2 regions of the Pseudomonas sp. ASL9 genome follow, and region 2 is predicted to be linked to the other one. Evidence: predicted binding sites of a transcription regulator. Region 2 holds the regulator's gene; the other holds the start of a gene.
What was found. The regulator sigma-54, encoded in region 2, starts transcription at its own class of promoters, with help from an activator protein. The targets are predictions, from matches to a motif close to ANTGGCATNNANNTTGCTNT.
Positions count from the first base shown of each region.

Region 1 (9,153 bases), 2.9 Mb from region 2:
CAGATGTCGGTGGACAAGTGGCACGAGCTGATCGGCGATCCGACCTTGGCTGATGCAATCCTCGACCGGTTGGTGCACAACGCTTACCGCCTCGAACTGAAGGGCGAATCAATGCGCAGACGCTCGACGAAATTGACGACAGCGGGTACTTCAGACTAACAATACAAACCTGCGTCGCTGCGCTCCGACTGCCCGGCCGGATAAGCGTGGAACAGGTGGCCGGATGTTGGTGGAATGAGTGGCCGGATGGCGTGGAATCCGCAAAGGGCTGGTTCTAAAAGCCGAATCGTTCTGGAACGATGCTCTGGCCGCCCTGATCTGCTCATCCCGACCGGCCGAACACCGATACACCCAGTTCGTCGAGCATTGCCGGAGCTAGCCCGACGAGATTTTACGCAGCAATGCGGCTTGTGCTGAAACGACAGCGGACCCTAGCCTTCAATGCCGATTTTTTTCAGGCGATAGTCTAAAGCAGGTCGGCTTAGACCAAGTAGGCGTGCGGCCCCGGAGACGTTCTGCTTAGCCTGCCGCATAGCCTCTTGTATCAGGCTTTCCTCAATCTGATCGAGGCTCAGGCCGCTAGCCAACAACTGGCTGATCCAGCTGCCCTCGCTATTTCCCGGTTGGATCAGCACGCCCTCCGATGAGACCCTTTCGCTGGCGATCTGTGACTCGTCAGGCGGCCGTGGGAACAGCGCCAGTACGCTGATGCTTTCATTGGGTTCGGTGAGGATGATGCCGCGCTCGATGACGTTCTCCAGTTCGCGAATATTGCCCGGCCAGTCGTAATGCAGGCAAGCCTCCAAGGCCTTGTCGGATAGGCCTAAGGTCTTTTTTGCATACTCCTGGTGAAAACGCCGGAGGAAGTGCTCGGCCAATAGTGGGATGTCCTCGCGGCGTTCACGCAGAGCCGGAATCGATACCGGAAAAACATTGAGCCGGTAGTACAAGTCGGCGCGGAAACGTCCGGCCTTGACCGCCTCTGCCAGGTCTTCGTGGGTAGCGGCGATTACCCGCACATCAATTTGGCGTGTGTGATTGTCGCCAACCCGTTCCAACTCGCCCTCTTGCAGTACGCGTAGGAGACTGGCCTGTGCGCGGGGGCTTAGCTCAATCACTTCGTCGAGGAAAATGGTGCCCTTGTTAGCCCGCTCAAAGCGGCCCATTCGAGATTGGTTGGCCCCGGTGAAGGCACCTTTTTCCACACCGAAAAGCTCTGATTCGATCAGGTCCGGGGGAATCGCTGCGCAGTTCACCGCGATGAAGGGCTCGGTGGCGCGCTTGCTGCGTAAATGAACACTGCGTGCGATGACTTCCTTACCAACTCCAGTCTCTCCAAGTAGCAGCACCGAGACTTTGCCTTGGGCGGCTTTTTCCATCATGGTGCGCACGCTCTGGTAAGCCGGGGTCTGACCAATGCCGTAGTACTGGCCCTCCTGCTTGTCAAGATTGGTTCGCAGAGACATCAATTGAGATTGCAGTTCGTAGAGTTCCTCGATGATCGGGTCGCTCTTGAAGTACTGCTTGAAGCTCTCCGCGTCTTCCCACTCTTCGGCAGGCTTGCCAATGACGCGGCATTTGTCACCACCGCAGCTGCGGCAACTGACCTCCTTGAAGATGATTTCGCGACCCATGAATGCCGAGGAATAAGCGCATGCGTAACCGACCAGAGTCCAGCACGCTGGGTCCTGCATCTCTTCTAGCCCGGTCTGAGAGATTTCCACCTCAAAGGAGTCAATCCACTCCACCTCGACGTAAAAGCGTCCGCTTTCCTTGTCGATAACGACTTCAATGGGGCGCACTTTGACCAGCCCTTTGAGTGAGTGCAACTGGGGGCCAGCGAGAAATATATTGTATTCGCTGGCGTTGGGGCGAAGCTTGCGGGCCAGTTCAGCGTCCTTCAGTCCGGATTGATAGCCCAAACGTAGAAAAAAGCCCTTCGCCCTTTCAATGCCCAGGGTGTTGACCATCTCCCGGCGGAAGTTAGCCATCGCGGACACCTGTAAGAGCAGCATACGTTGCTCACCCAGCCAAATTTTGCCTTCTGTACTCTGGAAATGGATGAGTCCCGAAAGGTCCTTGATATCTGCATATTGAACTTCGGGTTTATGGTGAATCGGCATGCGGATGTCCCATATTTATTGTTAGGAAGCTGAAGCACCTGACGTGTCTGGGCAGCCGGCGATTCAGCGGGGACGCCCATTGGTTTTTTCGACCGGAATAGGCACAACGTCATTCACCATTTCTGCTTTTTGGCAGATGAAAGTCAAATCAAATGCTAACCCAGCAGGAAGAAGGCACTGAGTCGTGTTCTGTCTTCAGCATTTGATTAAGTGCTTCGAAGCGATTCATCAAATGCTGAAAAAAGCGCGTAGACGCCCGAAGAGGCGCTTGTCCATTCTCATCTTTTAGCACTCCGAAAAATACTTTTAAGTGCTTATAAAACAGTGTGTTGCATGATTATTCACGCAAGTGGCACAGGCTTTGCTCTGGATCTCATGCCAGCAACTAGCCAGGACTCTGCCGCGATGAATGCCTCTGTTATCCCCTTCGATCAGATGACCCGCTTTATCCGGATTCGCAGCGAGCCTGATGCTCGGTTCGTCGAATTCGACTTCGCCATCGGTCATCCGGAACTGTTCGTTGAACTGGTACTGCCGCACGAGGCCTTCAAAACATTCTGCCAGCACAACCGTGTAGTGCAGATGGATGCAGCGATGTGCCGGGCAGTGGATGAAGACATGGCCAAGTGGCGCTTTGGTGATATCGGACGACGCGTAGCGAGCGACCGACGTTAAACACAAGCGATAGCCGGACACACAACAACAAGACGGTACGGTTGATATGAACATAGAAATCAAAACGACTACGACGGAGCCTCTCCGCCATACCTATGCCCACTTGCAACGCCGCTTTGGTGATAAGCCAGCGAGCCGTTATCAGGAAGCTAGCTACGACATAGAGGCGACCACAAACTTCCACTACCGACCTCTGTGGGACCCTCAGCGCCAACTCAACGATCCTAGCCGCACGGCGATTCGCATGGTCGATTGGCACGCGGTCACCGATCCGCGCCAGTACTACTACGGTGTCTATGTGCAGACCCGCGCGCGGATGCAAGAAGCCACCGAACATGCCTATGGCTTCTGTGAGAAACGCGGCCTTCTGAGTCGCCTACCCGAGGCACTGAAGAACAAGATCCTGCGCTACTTAGTGCCACTGCGGCATGCCGAGATGGGCGCCAACATGAACAACAGCGGTATTGCTGGCGACTGTATCGCAGCCACCATGACCCAGATGCATATCTATCAGGCCATGGATCGCCTGGGGATTGGCCAGTACCTATCGCGTATTGGCCTGCTGGTCGGTGAGGGCAGCGGTGGTGTGCTGGATCAAGCCAAGGGTTATTGGATGGATGACCCTATCTGGCAAGGCCTCCGCCGCTACGTCGAAGACAGTCTGGTGATTAAGGATTGGTTTGAGCTGACCCTGGCGCAGAACCTGCTGTTAGATGGTATGAGCTATCCGCTGATGTACCAGCGATTCGACCAGCAATTGGGCGAAGAAGGTGCGGGGGACGTGTCGATGCTGACCGAATTCATGCGCGACTGGTACGCCGAAAGCATCCGCTGGGTCGACGCCATGCTCAAGGTGGTGCTGGCCGAAAGTGCAGGCAACCGGGAACTGATCCAGGCCTGGGTAGATGTGTGGGAACCACGTGCCTATGCCGCCCTGCAACCATGGGCCGAAGAGGCTACCGGCCAGGCCGCCCTCGATGAGGTCCGCGCCGCGTTAGCCGTGCGCCTGCAAAAACTCGGTCTGCGCAGCCAAGGAGTGCCGGCATGAAACAGCTCGCCTTCATCGTATTTCAGGACAACGATAATGCCCGCTACCTGGTCGACGCCATTACCGAGGACAACCCTCACGCCGAGGTTCAGCACATGCCGGCGATGATCCGCGTCCAGGCCGAGAAGCGCCTGGAGATTCGCCGCGCGACGGTGGAAGCAAAAATCGGTCGCGAATGGGATGTCCAGGAAATGCTGACCGACGTGATCAGCATTGGCGGCAACGTGGCAGAGGACGACGACAGCTTCGTCCTCGAGTGGAAGAACTAGGAGGCAGACCATGACTACGCAGAAGAAAAAACTCAGCCTGAAAGATAAGTACCAGTACCTGACCCGTGACATGGCCTGGGAGCCGAGCTATCAGAAGAAGGCTGACATTTTTCCCGACGAAGATTTCGAAGGCATCAAGATCATCGACTGGGACAAGTGGGAAGATCCGTTTCGCCTGACCATGGATGCATACTGGAAATACCAGGCGGAGAAGGAAAAGAAGCTCTATGCGATCTTCGACGCCTTCGCTCAGAACAACGGCCACCAGAACATCTCCGATGCGCGTTACGTAAATGCCCTGAAGCTTTTCCTCGCCGGCGTTTCGCCACTGGAATACGGTGCCTTCCAGGGTTACTCACGAGCCGGTCGGCAGTTCAGCGGTGCAGGTGCGCGAGTCGCCTGTCAGATGCAGGCGATCGACGAGCTGCGCCACGTGCAGACGCAGATTCACGCGATGAGCCACTACAACAAGCACTTCAACGGCCTGCATGACTTCGGTCACATGCATGACCGGCTGTGGTTCCTCTCGGTGCCCAAGTCGTTCTTTGACGACGCGCGCTCGGCCGGTCCGTTTGAATTCCTTACTGCCATTTCGTTCTCTTTCGAGTACGTGCTGACCAACCTGCTATTTATACCGTTCATGTCCGGTGCCGCCTACAACGGCGATATGGCCACGGTCACCTTCGGTTTTTCCGCGCAGTCGGACGAAGCGCGGCACATGACCCTGGGCCTGGAAGTGATCAAGTTCATGCTTGAACAGCACGAAGACAATGTGCCGATCATCCAGCGCTGGATCGATAAGTGGTTTTGGCGCGGTTACCGCCTGCTCAGTCTGGTCGGCATGATGATGGACTATATGTTGCCGAACAAAGTGATGTCTTGGGCCGAAGCCTGGGAAGTCTATTACGAGCAGAACGGCGGCGCATTGTTCAAGGATCTTGAGCGCTACGGTATCCGTCCGCCTAAGTACCAGGAACAGGCAAATATCGGCAAGGAACACATCACCCACCAGATCTGGTCGACCTTCTACCAGTACAGCCAGGCCACCAACTTCCACACCTGGATTCCCAGCGAGGAAGAGCAGCAATGGCTCGCGGAAAAATACCCGGATACTTTCGATAAATACTACCGTCCGCGTTTTGATCACTGGCAGCAACAGCATGCCAAGGGCGAGCGTTTCTATAACCATACCCTGCCGCTGTTGTGCCAGGTATGCCAGGTGCCGCCGCTGTTCACCGAGCCGGACGACCCAACCATGCTCAGCCACCGGCAGATCGTGCATGAAGGCGAGCGCTATCACTTCTGCTCGGATGGCTGCCTCGACATCTTCCAGTTCGAACCGGAGAAGTACGTCCAGGCCTGGCTGCCGGTGCACCAGATTTACCAGGGCAACTGCGAGGGCAGCGACGTAAAAACCGTGGTTGAGAAGTACTACCACCTGAAAACCGGTGTGGACAATCTCGAGTACGTCGGCTCGCCCGAGTATCTGCGCTGGCTGGCCTGGAAGAAACTTGGCACCCCGCAAGCACCCGCCGGAGCGGACAGCAAGCTCGACGCTGCCTAATGCATTGCCCCGGTTAGGGGTGGCGCTGCCGCCCCTGACTCCCCTATTCCAAGAACAAGAGGGTCAACTCATGACTGTTAACGCCATCAGCGAATACAGCTCCACGCCGCGCGACCTGCAAGCCAATTTCAATGGGATGCAGCTGCTCTACGTCTATTGGGAAAAGCACCTGATTTTCTGTTCGCCCTTTGCCTTTCTCGTTGCCCCGACAATGACCTTTTCCGAGTTCATCGACCAGGTGCTCAAGGACGCGATCAAAGCCCATCCGGACAGCGCCAGAGTCGATTTTTCAGCGGCCGTCTGGACCCTCAATGGCGAGCGTCTAACCCCAGACCATGCCGCGAGCCTGGAGGCCAACGGCGTTGATCACAAGAGTCTGCTGCGCCTGAGCACACCAGGCCTGTCCGGTATCCAGGGTTCTTGCTGCTGAGAGGTGTGCTATGAGTTACAACGTCACTATTGAACCGACCGGTGAAGTCATCGAAGTGGAGGAGGGCCAGACCATTCTTCAGGCGGCCCTGCGTCAAGGTGTCTGGCTGCCGTTCGCCTGCGGGCATGGGACCTGCGCCACCTGCAAAGTGCAAGTGGTCGAGGGAGAGGTGGATATCGGCGCGGCCTCTCCATTCGCACTGATGGACATTGAACGTGACGAACGCAAGGTTTTAGCCTGCTGCGCCATACCACTCTCCGACCTAGTGATTGAGGCCGACGTCGATGCGGATCCGGACTTCCTCGGCCATCCGGTAGCGGATTACCACGGGGTGATCAGTGCCATCGTCGATCTCTCTCCAACCATCAAGGGCGTGCACATCCGACTAGATCGGCCTCTGCCGTTCCAGGCCGGGCAATACGTCAACCTGGTCCTGCCGGGTATAGACGGTACTCGCGCTTTCTCCCTGGCCAACCCGCCGAGCAAGGCCGACGAGATAGAGCTTCATGTGCGCCTGGTCGAGGGCGGGGTAGCCACCGGCTTTATCCACAATCAGCTGAAAGTCGGCGATCCGGTGGAGCTGTCCGGGCCCTATGGTCAGTTCTTTGTCCGCGACTCCCAAGCAGGCGCCTTGATTTTTATCTCCGGTGGTTCTGGTCTGTCTAGTCCGCAGTCGATGATCCTCGATCTGCTCGAGCGAGGCGACGGTCGCCGGATAACCCTGTTCCAGGGTGCACGCAACCGTGCCGAGCTTTACAACCGCGAGCTGTTCGAGGGGTTGGCGGTGCAGTACGAACACTTCAGCTACGTGCCGGCGCTCAACCAAGCCAATGACGATCCTGAATGGCAAGGCTTCAAGGGCTTCGTACACGACGCTGTCAAAGCGCATTTCGACGGTCGTTTCAGTGGGCAGAAGGCCTACCTGTGCGGTCCTCCACCAATGATCGACGCCGCCATTACGACCTTGATGCAGGGCCGGTTGTTCGAGCGCGACATTTTCATGGAGCGGTTTTTCACCGCTGCTGACGGTACCAGCGAGAGCACCCGTTCTGCCCTGTTCAAACGCATCTGAGGTGCGCCATGAACAGTATTGGTTATGAAGTTCTCGAAATCGTCAGCGGTCAGTCGTTCCGTTGCATGCCAGGCCAGTCGGTGCTGAGCGCGATGGAGCAACAGGGCAAGCGTTGCGTGCCCGTGGGCTGTCGGGGAGGTGGTTGCGGCCTGTGCAAAGTGCGCATTCTGAGCGGCACCTACCAGTGCCGCAAGATGAGCTGTAGACATGTTTCGCCGGAAGCGACCATGCAAGGTCTGGCCTTGGCTTGCCAACTGTTTCCCCAGACCGACCTGAGCATCGAATGCCTACGCCGCCAAGGCCCAGGCGATTACAACAACAAAAACCAGCAAGAGGTGTTGTCATGAAAAAAGGCGTTATGCGTCCTGGCCACGTCCAGCTTCGCGTACTCAATCTGGAGAGCGCTCTGATCCATTACCGCGACCTACTCGGCTTGATCGAGATGGACCGCGACGATCAGGGACGCATCTATCTGAAGGCCTGGACTGAGGTCGACAAGTTTTCCGTGGTGCTGCGTGAGGCTGACGAGCCTGGCATGGATTTCATGGGCTTTAAGGTGCTCAATGAAGCAACCCTAACCAGGCTCAGCGAAGACCTGTTGAATTACGGGTGCATGATCGAAAGTATTGCCGCTGGAGAACTGAAGGGATGCGGTCGGCGCATTCGTTTTCAGGCACCATCGGGGCATTTTTTCGAGCTCTATGCCGATAAGGAATACACCGGCAAGTGGGGTGTCGAGGAGATCAACCCGGAAGCGTGGCCACGCAACCTTGAAGGTATGCGCGCGGTACGTTTCGATCACTGCCTGATGTATGGCGATGAACTGCAGGCGACCCATGATCTGTTCACCGAGGTACTCGGGTTCTACCTGTCCGAGCAAGTGGTTGACGACGAGGGTACGCGCATCGCGCAGTTTCTCAGCCTCTCAACCAAGGCTCATGACGTGGCCTTTATTCAGCATGGAGAGAAGGGCAAGTTCCATCACGTCTCATTCTATCTGGAAACCTGGGAAGACGTATTACGCGCCGCCGACCTTATTTCCATGACCGACACGTCGATCGACATCGGACCGACCCGTCACGGTCTGACCCATGGCAAAACCATCTACTTTTTTGACCCTTCGGGCAATCGCAACGAGGTGTTCTGTGGTGGCGATTACAACTATCAGGACCACAGGCCAGTGACCTGGTTGGCCAAGGATCTGGGTAAGGCCATTTTCTATCACGACCGTGTGCTTAACGAAAGTTTCCTGACCGTGCTCACTTGAAAGTCCGGCTCGCCTTTTTTTCAGAGATTGCGCAAATGAAAGAGATCAAGCACTTCATTAACGGTGCCTTTGTCGGTTCGGCCAGCGGCCGCACCTTTGAAGACATCAACCCGGCCAACGGCAGGGTGATCGGCAATGTGCACGAGGCCGGTCGCGCCGAGGTCGATGCCGCGGTGCAGGCTGCCCGTGCTGCATTGCATGGGCCGTGGGGCAAGATGAGCGTGAACGAGCGGGCGGATATCCTGCACCGAGTGGCCGACGGCATTATCGCGCGCTTCGACGAGTTTCTCGATGCCGAATGCCTGGACACTGGCAAACCCAGGTCGCTGGCAAGCCATATCGACATCCCGCGCGGCGCGGCTAACTTCAAGGTGTTCGCCGACCTGCTGAAGAACGTGCCCAGCGAAGCCTACGAGATGGCCACGCCAGACGGCAACGGCGCGATCAACTACTCGGTGCGCCGACCCAAGGGGGTGATCGGAGTGATCAGTCCGTGGAATCTACCGTTGCTATTGATGACCTGGAAGGTCGGCCCTGCCCTGGCTTGCGGCAACACCGTTGTGGTTAAGCCTTCCGAGGAAACCCCGCTGACCACCACCCTGCTCGGCGAGGTGATGCAGACAGCCGGCGTGCCGGCCGGTGTGTACAACGTGGTTCATGGTTTCGGTGGCGACTCCGCCGGGGCCTTTCTCACCGAGCACACGG
Region 1 is NZ_CM155277.1:708,941-718,093, reverse strand. It holds partial or broken gene AC1ME2_RS03275 (ATP-binding protein) at 1-159, shown strand, start outside; gene AC1ME2_RS03270 (sigma 54-interacting transcriptional regulator) at 432-2,123, opposite strand; gene AC1ME2_RS03265 (phenol hydroxylase subunit) at 2,529-2,798, shown strand; gene AC1ME2_RS03260 (aromatic/alkene monooxygenase hydroxylase subunit beta) at 2,845-3,846, shown strand; gene AC1ME2_RS03255 (MmoB/DmpM family protein) at 3,843-4,115, shown strand; gene AC1ME2_RS03250 (aromatic/alkene/methane monooxygenase hydroxylase/oxygenase subunit alpha) at 4,126-5,679, shown strand; gene AC1ME2_RS03245 (phenol hydroxylase subunit P4) at 5,750-6,109, shown strand; gene dmpP (phenol 2-monooxygenase reductase component DmpP) at 6,120-7,181, shown strand; gene AC1ME2_RS03235 (2Fe-2S iron-sulfur cluster binding domain-containing protein) at 7,190-7,528, shown strand; gene AC1ME2_RS03230 (catechol 2,3-dioxygenase) at 7,525-8,448, shown strand; gene AC1ME2_RS03225 (2-hydroxymuconic semialdehyde dehydrogenase) at 8,484-9,153, shown strand, end outside.
Region 1: AC1ME2_RS03270 (sigma 54-interacting transcriptional regulator) is a predicted target of sigma-54. The motif match lies at 2,264-2,283, and genes of this name have one in related genera.

Region 2 (9,153 bases):
TGACTCCCCGCTGGCCAAGGCCGCAGAGATCAATCTCAATGTCCATGTCAAGCAAGAGGCTTGTCCGCTGAACCTGGCCCCGACATCCTCGACCACCGCAGCCCTGGTGATGGGTGACGCGCTGGCCGTCGCCTTGCTCGAAGCGCGTGGATTTACAGCAGAAGACTTTGCCTTCTCCCATCCGGGCGGCGCCCTCGGCCGACGCTTGCTGCTTAAAGTCGAACACGTCATGCACACCGGTGAAGAGTTGCCCAAGGTTCAGCGCGGCACGCTACTGCGCGACTCGCTAATGGAAATGACCCACAAAGGCTTGGGCATGACCGCCGTTCTGGAGGCCGATGGCCGCTTGGCCGGGATCTTTACCGACGGCGATTTACGTCGGACCCTGGACCGCGACATTGATATCCGCCAGGCGACCATCGACGAAGTAATGACACTCCACGGCAAGACCGCCCGCCCTGAAATGCTCGCGGCCGAGGCATTGAAGATCATGGAGGATCACAAAATTGGTGCGTTGATCGTGGTCGACGAAAACGACCACCCTATCGGCGCCTTTAACCTGCAAGATCTGCTGCGTGCGGGAGTTATGTAATGAACAATGCGATGCCGAAGGATCTGCTGCAACGCGGCAAGAACATCAAACTGGCCATCTTCGACGTCGATGGCGTGCTGACTGACGGGCGCCTGTACTTTCTCGAAGACGGCAGCGAGTTCAAAACATTTAATACGCTCGACGGGCAAGGCATCAAGATGCTGATCGCATCAGGCGTGCACACCGCCATCATCAGCGGGCGCAGAACCCCCGTGGTAGAGCGCCGCGCGCACAACCTGGGCATTCAGCACCTGTATCAGGGCCGCGAAGACAAATTGGTCGTTCTCGACGAATTACTCGCTCAACTCCACTTAAGCTATGAACAAGTCGCCTATCTGGGTGACGATCTGCCAGACTTGCCCGTCATCCGGCGCGTCGGACTTGGCATGGCGGTCGCTAATGCGGCCAGTTTTGTCCGGCAACATGCCCACGGCATTACTCAGGCTCGCGGTGGCGAAGGAGCAGCTCGCGAATTTTGCGAGTTGATCATGAGCGCTCAAGGCAGCCTTGAAGCGGCCCACGCCGCCTACTTATAGAAGTCATTTATGCTGAGCAAAAAAATTCGCCGTTTTTTGATTCTGGGTGTGCTTGCGCTGCTGGTGGCGGCGGCAGGCTACTGGAATATCAAACCTGAAACCTTCCTGGAACAACGGGTAGCCCCTGTTGACGCAGGCACCATCGATTTTTACGCGATGAACGCCCACAGCCTTCAGTTCCTGCCGGACGGCAAACTTCAGTACGACATGACCGCCGATAAGGTCGAGCACCTTCAGACCTCTGATATCACGTTGCTGACCAATCCGGACCTGCAACTGTATCGTGGCGCCCTATTCCCCTGGCACGTCCAGAGCAAGAAGGGGGAAGTCTCGCCCGGCGGCACTCAGGTTGAGCTGATCGACTCGGTGCGCGTGGCGCGTACTGACGAAAAGAACCGGACGACCATTATTACCAGCAGCCGAATGACTGTATTCCCACAGAAGCAATATGCGCAGACCGAGCAAGCCGTTAGAATCGACGGTTTCGGCGGCGTATCCACTGGTACGGGTATGAAAGCGTATTTGAACGACGGCAGGATGCACCTGCTGTCCAACGTAAGAGGACAGTATGAGGCTCGTTAAAACCCTCCCTTTTTTGCTCGGTTTGGGCGCCGCACTGGGAAGCTTGAGCGCCTGGGCTTTGCCGACGGATCGCGATCAGCCTATTCATGTCCAGTCTGACGATGCGCAGCTCGATGACAAGCAGGGTGTTGCCGTCTACAAAGGCACCGTTATCATCACCCAAGGCTCGATGAAAATCACCGGCAACACCGTGACCATCACACGCACGCCCGCAGGCGAGATCGACGTGGTCACCGCTGTTGGCAATCTTGCTTACTACGAACAGAAACCCGACATCAACAAGCCTATTGTTCAAGCGTACGGCGTGACCATTCAGTACTTCGCCGCGCTGAATCGAATCATCCTGATCGACAAGGCCAAGGTCATCAACGACGGCAACACGTCCGAAGGCGAGAAAATCGTCTATGACACGGTGAAACAAGTCGTCAATGCCGGTCGAGCCAACGGCACCAAGGTGACTGCGCCACGCCCAAGGATCGACATGGTCATCCAGCCGAAAAACAAACCCGAACCCCAGAAGGCCCCTTAATGGCTACGCTGAAAGCCCAGCATCTGGCTAAAAGCTATAAGGGCCGTCAGGTCGTGCGCGATGTCAGCCTGTCCATCGAGAGCGGACAGATCGTGGGCCTGCTTGGCCCTAACGGTGCCGGCAAGACCACCTGTTTCTACATGATTGTGGGCCTGGTCCAGGCCGATCAAGGCCGTGTATTGATCGACGACCTGGACGTCAGCCACCAGCCGATGCACGGTCGCGCACGCGCCGGAATTGGCTATCTGCCGCAGGAAGCTTCGATTTTCCGCAAACTGTCGGTTGCCGACAACATCATGGCGATCCTCGAGACCCGCAAGGAGCTCGACCGCACGGCACGCCGCAAGGAGCTGGAAAGCCTGCTGCAAGAGTTCCACATCAGCCACATCCGAGACAACCTGGGCATGAGCCTGTCCGGTGGTGAACGCCGCCGCGTGGAAATCGCTCGCGCGTTGGCGACCTCGCCCAAATTCATCCTGCTTGATGAGCCGTTCGCCGGTGTCGACCCGATTTCGGTTGGCGATATCAAGCAGATCATCTATCACCTGAAAGCCAAGGGCATCGGCGTACTGATCACCGATCACAACGTTCGTGACACCCTGGATATTTGTGAAACCGCTTATATCGTCAACGATGGGCAACTGATCGCTGAAGGTGATTCAGCAACCATTCTGGCCAACCAACTGGTTAAAGAGGTTTACCTCGGCCATGAATTCCGCCTGTAAGTTCTGCGCTGTTTCGCTCTCCATAGGCGGCGGACACTAGGGTTTAGCGCTGACAAAAACATTAATTGTCAGCACACCCTAGGCAAACACTTAGGTTTCAGGCATATAATTTGCTTAAGTTGGCGCTTCGGCGCCCTGTAGTGGATGGCGCATGTGCGCCGGCGAATAAGGTGTTAAGCCCCTGCCATGAAACCATCGCTAGTCCTGAGAATGGGCCAGCAGCTGACGATGACACCGCAGCTGCAACAGGCCATCCGCCTCCTCCAACTGTCGACCCTGGACCTGCAACAGGAAATCCAGGAAGCGTTGGAGTCCAACCCTATGCTGGAACGCCAGGAGGAAGGTGACGACTTCGACAACGCTGATCCGTTGGCCGACAACATAGAGAAACCTAATCCTGACGTTCAGGAACCCACCTACCAGGAAGCTGCCCCGACGGTGGACAACCTGGAAGAGGGCGACTGGAACGACCGTATTCCCAACGAACTGCCAGTCGACACCGCCTGGGATGACGTGTACCAGACCAGCGCCAGCAGTCTGCCCAGCAACGATGATGACGAGTGGGACTTCACCACCCGCACATCGGCCGGCGAAAGCCTGCAAAGCCATCTGCTGTGGCAATTGAATCTGGCACCCATGTCCGATACCGATCGGTTGATCGCCGTCACGCTGATCGACTGCATCAACAATCAGGGTTATCTGGACGAGTCGCTTGAGGAAATCCTCGATGCCTTCGATCCGGAAATGGATGTCGAGCTGGATGAAATCGAAGCGGTTCTGCACCGGATCCAGCAATTCGAACCCGCAGGCATCGGCGCCCGCAACCTGAGCGAATGCCTGTCGCTGCAATTGCGTCAGCTGCCTGCGAAAACTCGCTGGCTGGCCGAAGCACAGCGCCTGGTCTGTGACTTCATCGACCTGCTCGGCAGCCGTGACTACGGCCAACTGATGCGGCGCATGAAACTCAAGGAAGATGAGCTGCGCCAGGTCATTGAACTGGTGCAGAGCCTGAACCCGCGTCCAGGCTCGCAGATCGAATCCAGCGAGGCAGAATACGTTGTGCCCGACGTGATCGTGCGTAAAGACAATGAACGCTGGCTGGTAGAGCTCAATCAAGAGTCCGTGCCCCGTCTACGGGTCAACCCTCAGTACGCAGGGTTCGTCCGCAGGGCCGATACCAGCGCTGACAACACGTTCATGCGCAATCAGTTGCAGGAGGCACGCTGGTTCATCAAAAGCCTGCAGAGCCGCAATGAAACGCTTATGAAAGTGGCCACGCAGATCGTCGAGCACCAACGCGGCTTCCTCGAGTACGGCGACGAGGCAATGAAACCACTGGTTCTGCATGACATCGCCGAAGCGGTCGGCATGCACGAGTCGACGATTTCACGGGTGACCACGCAAAAATTCATGCATACCCCGCGCGGTATCTACGAACTGAAATATTTCTTTTCCAGTCACGTAAGCACCTCTGAGGGCGGCGAGTGTTCCTCCACAGCCATTCGCGCGATCATCAAAAAACTGGTTGCTGCGGAAAATCAGAAAAAGCCGTTGAGTGACAGCAAGATCGCTGGTTTACTGGAGGCACAAGGCATTCAGGTAGCCCGTCGTACCGTCGCTAAATACCGCGAATCACTTGGGATAGCACCTTCAAGCGAACGTAAGCGATTGATGTGATAACGGGCGCATGCCATAGCGTTCCAGTGGCAGGTATTCAAGCCTGCCTCTTTATGCACTGGCAACGAAGGAGAAGTTGTATGCAAGTCAACATCAGTGGACATCAGCTGGAAGTGACCAAGCCCCTGCGCGAATACATCGAGCTCAAACTCAAGAAACTCGAAGGGCACTTTGACAAAATTACCAATGTGCAGGTAACGATGGCGGTCGAGAAACTGAAACAGAAGATCGAAGCCACGCTGCACATCCACGGTGGAGAGGTGGTCGCCAACGCAGAACATGACGACATGTATGCGGCAATCGATCTACTCACTGACAAGCTAGACCGACAATTGCTCAAATATAAGGAAAAGCAGCAGAACATCTTAAAAGGTGCGACAGCTCGCTAACACTCCCAACCCATGATTCGACTCGAAAATATCCTGACTGCCGGCCGTTCACTCGTGAACGTGCCGAGCAGCAGTAAAAAAAATGTCTTTGAACACATCGCCAAATTGATCGCCAGTGAAACTGAGCTGAATCAGGATTTGGTGCTCACGAGCCTGCTCGCCCGTGAAAAACTCGGCTCGACCGGTTTTGGTAATGGTATCGCCATTCCGCACTGTAGGCTGACGGGTTGTCCGACGCCCATCAGTGCCCTTTTACACCTCGATACCTGCGTCGATTTTGAAGCCATCGACGGTATACCTGTGGACCTGCTTTTTGTGCTGCTGGTCCCAGAGGCTGCCACCGACGAACACCTGGAGCTGCTGCGCCAGATCGCCAGCATGCTTGACCGCGCGGATGTGCGCGACCGTCTACGCAGTGCCAAAAGCGGCGAAGCGCTTTATCAGGTGGTGCTGGACGTGCAGAACGGCCATTAATGATGCGCATGATAATCGTCAGCGGCCGATCCGGCTCCGGCAAGAGCACCGCTCTTGATGTGCTGGAAGACAACGGCTTCTATTGCATCGATAACCTGCCTGCGGGCCTGCTCCCGGAGCTGGCTGAACGCGCGCTGATTCATACAGAACTGGCTCAGCCGCTGGTCGCCGTATCCATCGACGCGCGCAATCTGCCGAGCCATCTGTCACGCTTCCCGGAGTTGCTCGAAGAGGTCCGCAGCCGCCATATCCAGTGCGATGTGCTGTACCTGGACGCCGATGAGGAAACCCTGCTCAAACGCTTCTCGGAAACCCGTCGCCGCCATCCTCTGAGCAGCGCCGACCGCTCGCTTGCCGAAGCGATACGCGATGAAAGCACCCTGCTCGGCCCGATCATTGATCTGGCCGACTTGAAAATCAACACCACGCACCTGAACCTCTACCAGCTCCGCGACATGCTCAAACTGCGCCTGTTGAACAAGCCAGAGCCCGGCACTGCGTTTCTGGTTGAATCGTTTGGCTTCAAGCGCGGCATGCCGGTGGACGCTGACCTGGTATTCGATGTGCGCTGCTTGCCCAACCCTTATTGGAAGCCGGAACTGCGTGAGCTCTCAGGGCTAGACCAGCCCGTGGCCGATTATTTGGCGGCGCAGCCGGATGTTGAAGAGATGTTCCAGGACATCTACGCCTACTTGAACAAATGGTTGCCACGCTTTGCTGCCAGCAACCGCGCCTACGTCACTATTGCCATTGGCTGCACTGGCGGGCACCACCGTTCTGTCTATCTGACCGAGCGCCTGGGCCACGTCCTGCAACAATCACTCAAGAACGTTCAGGTCCGCCACCGCGACCTCAGCTGAAAGGATCTTCATCGCGATGCCCGCTCGTCAAATCACTATCATCAACAAGCTGGGCTTGCACGCGCGTGCGGCCGCCAAATTCGTCGGTGTCGCAGGAAAATTCCCCTGCCAGATCAGAGTCGGTCGTGCCCCCGACAGTATGGTCGACGGCAAAAGCATCATGGCCGTAATGATGTTGGCTGCAGGAAAAGGCACCGACATTCACCTGCACACCGAAGGTGAAGACGACCAGGCGGCGCTCGACGGTTTGATCGAGCTGATCAACAACCGGTTTGATGAGGGCGAGTGACCGGATTGAGCGCCTGGCTCAACGTCGGTCGTTCATCCGTTTTTCCTCCGCCCAACAAATCGTCTTCGACTGATTTCGCTCCCACTGGGAAATATGTCGATCACAAATCCCTTGTAGGAGCTGCCGAAGGCTGCGATCACCCCCGGGGACGCGTCAGACGAACGGTCGCGGCATCGGAATTCATGAAGGCCGTTCCGGCCTTATCGCAGCCTCCGGCAGCTCCTACAGGTGTTTTGTGTGTTGCTGGGATGCTTGCTTGTAGGCGCGCGGGCCTACAAGCGTTTCGGCGCGTCCAGATGGATCAGCTACCCGCGACCGTCATACGTTCGATCAAAACCGAACCCGTGCGGATATTGCTGCGCAGTTCGAGGTCGCTGCCGATGGCGACGATCTGTTTGAACATGTCGCGCAGGTTGCCTGCGATGGTGACTTCTTGAACCGGAAACTGGATTTCGCCGTTCTCGACCCAAAAGCCCGCCGCGCCGCGAGAGTAGTCGCCGGTCACCATATTCAAACCGCTGCCCATCAACTCAGTGACCAGCAAACCGCGACCCATACGGCGCAATAACGCAGCCTGATCTTCCACGCCATGGGTAACGAAGAGGTTATGCACGCCGCCAGAGTTGGCTGTGCTTGGCAGCCCCAGCTTGCGACCCGAGTAAGTGCCAAGGACATACGACACCAAATCACCGTTCTCCACGAACGGCTTGGCGTAGGTTGCCAAACCATCACCGTCGAACGCCGAACTGCCCATGGCACCCATCAGATGTGGCCGCTCGTCTAGGGTCAGCCATTCAGGGAACAGACGCTGGCCCATCGCCCCTTCCAGAAACGACGATTTGCGATACAGGTTGCCGCCGGAAATGGCAGACAGAAAATGGCCGAACAAACCACCCGCCAATTCTGCAGCGAACAACACTGGCACTTCACACGTCGGTACCGGGCGTGCGCCCAAGCGGCCGGCCGCTCGTTGTGCCGCGCGACGACCAATGCTTTGCGGATCCGCCAGCAACTCGCCCTGGCGACTCACGTCGTACCAGTAGTCGCGCTGCATCTGCCCTTCGCCCTCGGCAATCATCACGCAGCTCAAGCTGTGGCGTGTCGAGGCATAGCCGCCGATAAAACCGTGGCTGTTGCCATAAACGCGGCAACCCTGGTGGGTGCTGAGCGTGGTGCCATCGGCATTCTTGATCCGGCTGTCCGCATCGAACGCCGCCGCTTCACAGGTCAAGGCGCGCTCGATGGCTTGTTCCGGGGTGATATCCCACGCGTGGAACAGGTCAAAGTCCGGCCGCTCTTTAGCCATCAGCGCGGCATCGGCGAGGCCGGAGCATTCGTCTTCGGAGGTGTGTTTGGCAATCGCCAACGCGGCGGCGACGGTTTCGCGAATAGCGTCAGCGCCGCTGGCGGAGGTGCTGGCCGAGCCTTTGCGCTGACCGACATACAAGGTGATACCAAAGCCCTGATCGCGGTTGAACTCGACGGTTTCCACTTCACGCTGGCGAACCGAGGTCGACAGGCCCTGCTCCAGAGACACCGCCACTTCACAGGCGCTGGCGCCCTGACGCTTGGCTTCGGCGATAATTTGCTCCACCTGCTCTTGCAGTGCTGGCAAGGCTTGCGGGCCGACGCTTTGAGATGTACTCATGACTTTCTCCATCAAATTCTGCTTTCGGCACAGGCCGAATACCGACCGGGCCGGACAAGCGGCCCCCGACTGGTTATCATGGCGGCGTTTCTTATCGGACTGCCCCCATGGTTGATTCTTACGACGACTCCCTCGATGAGGGTAAAAGCAAAACCCAGGTCAAACGCGAGCTCCATGCTCTGGTTGACCTTGGCGAGCGCCTGACAACACTCAAGCCTGACCTGCTGGCGAAGCTGCCCTTGACCGACGCCTTGCGCCGGGCCTTGGCTGAAGCGCCCAAGCACACCGCAAACATTGCGCGTAAACGGCATATCCTGTTCATCGGCAAACTGATGCGCGATCAAGACCTGGACGCCATTCTGGTGTTGCTTGATCAACTTGATGCCTCCACTCGCCAATACAACGAACGTTTTCACGGTCTGGAACGCTGGCGTGATCGCTTGATCACAGGCACCGACGATGTACTCGAGAAGTTTGTCGGTGACTATCCGGAAGCGGATCGCCAGCAACTGCGTTCGTTTATACGCCAGGCCCAGCATGAGCTTGCGCAAAGCAAGCCACCTGCTGCCAGCCGTAAACTGTTCAAGTACATCCGCGACCTGGACGATATCAAGCGCGGTCTGCGCTAGTGTTCATGCACCGAATGAATCGCACCCTGCGATTCATTCGGTGCTGTCATTCAGGAACCCGTGCCACCCACGGTAATCGCATCGATCTTCAACGTCGGCTGGCCGACGCCTACTGGCACTGACTGACCGTCTTTGCCGCAGGTGCCCACGCCGCTGTCCAGCGTCAGATCGTTACCGACCATCGACACTCGACTCATGGCTTCAGGCCCGTTGCCGATCAAGG
Region 2 is NZ_CM155277.1:3,867,928-3,877,080, reverse strand. It holds gene AC1ME2_RS17960 (KpsF/GutQ family sugar-phosphate isomerase) at 1-592, shown strand, start outside; gene AC1ME2_RS17955 (KdsC family phosphatase) at 604-1,128, shown strand; gene lptC (LPS export ABC transporter periplasmic protein LptC) at 1,138-1,710, shown strand; gene lptA (lipopolysaccharide transport periplasmic protein LptA) at 1,697-2,239, shown strand; gene lptB (LPS export ABC transporter ATP-binding protein) at 2,239-2,964, shown strand; gene AC1ME2_RS17935 (RNA polymerase factor sigma-54) at 3,151-4,641, shown strand; gene hpf (ribosome hibernation-promoting factor, HPF/YfiA family) at 4,722-5,030, shown strand; gene ptsN (PTS IIA-like nitrogen regulatory protein PtsN) at 5,043-5,504, shown strand; gene rapZ (RNase adapter RapZ) at 5,507-6,364, shown strand; gene AC1ME2_RS17915 (HPr family phosphocarrier protein) at 6,381-6,653, shown strand; gene pmbA (metalloprotease PmbA) at 6,955-8,301, opposite strand; gene yjgA (ribosome biogenesis factor YjgA) at 8,409-8,930, shown strand; gene tldD (metalloprotease TldD) at 8,981-9,153, opposite strand, start outside.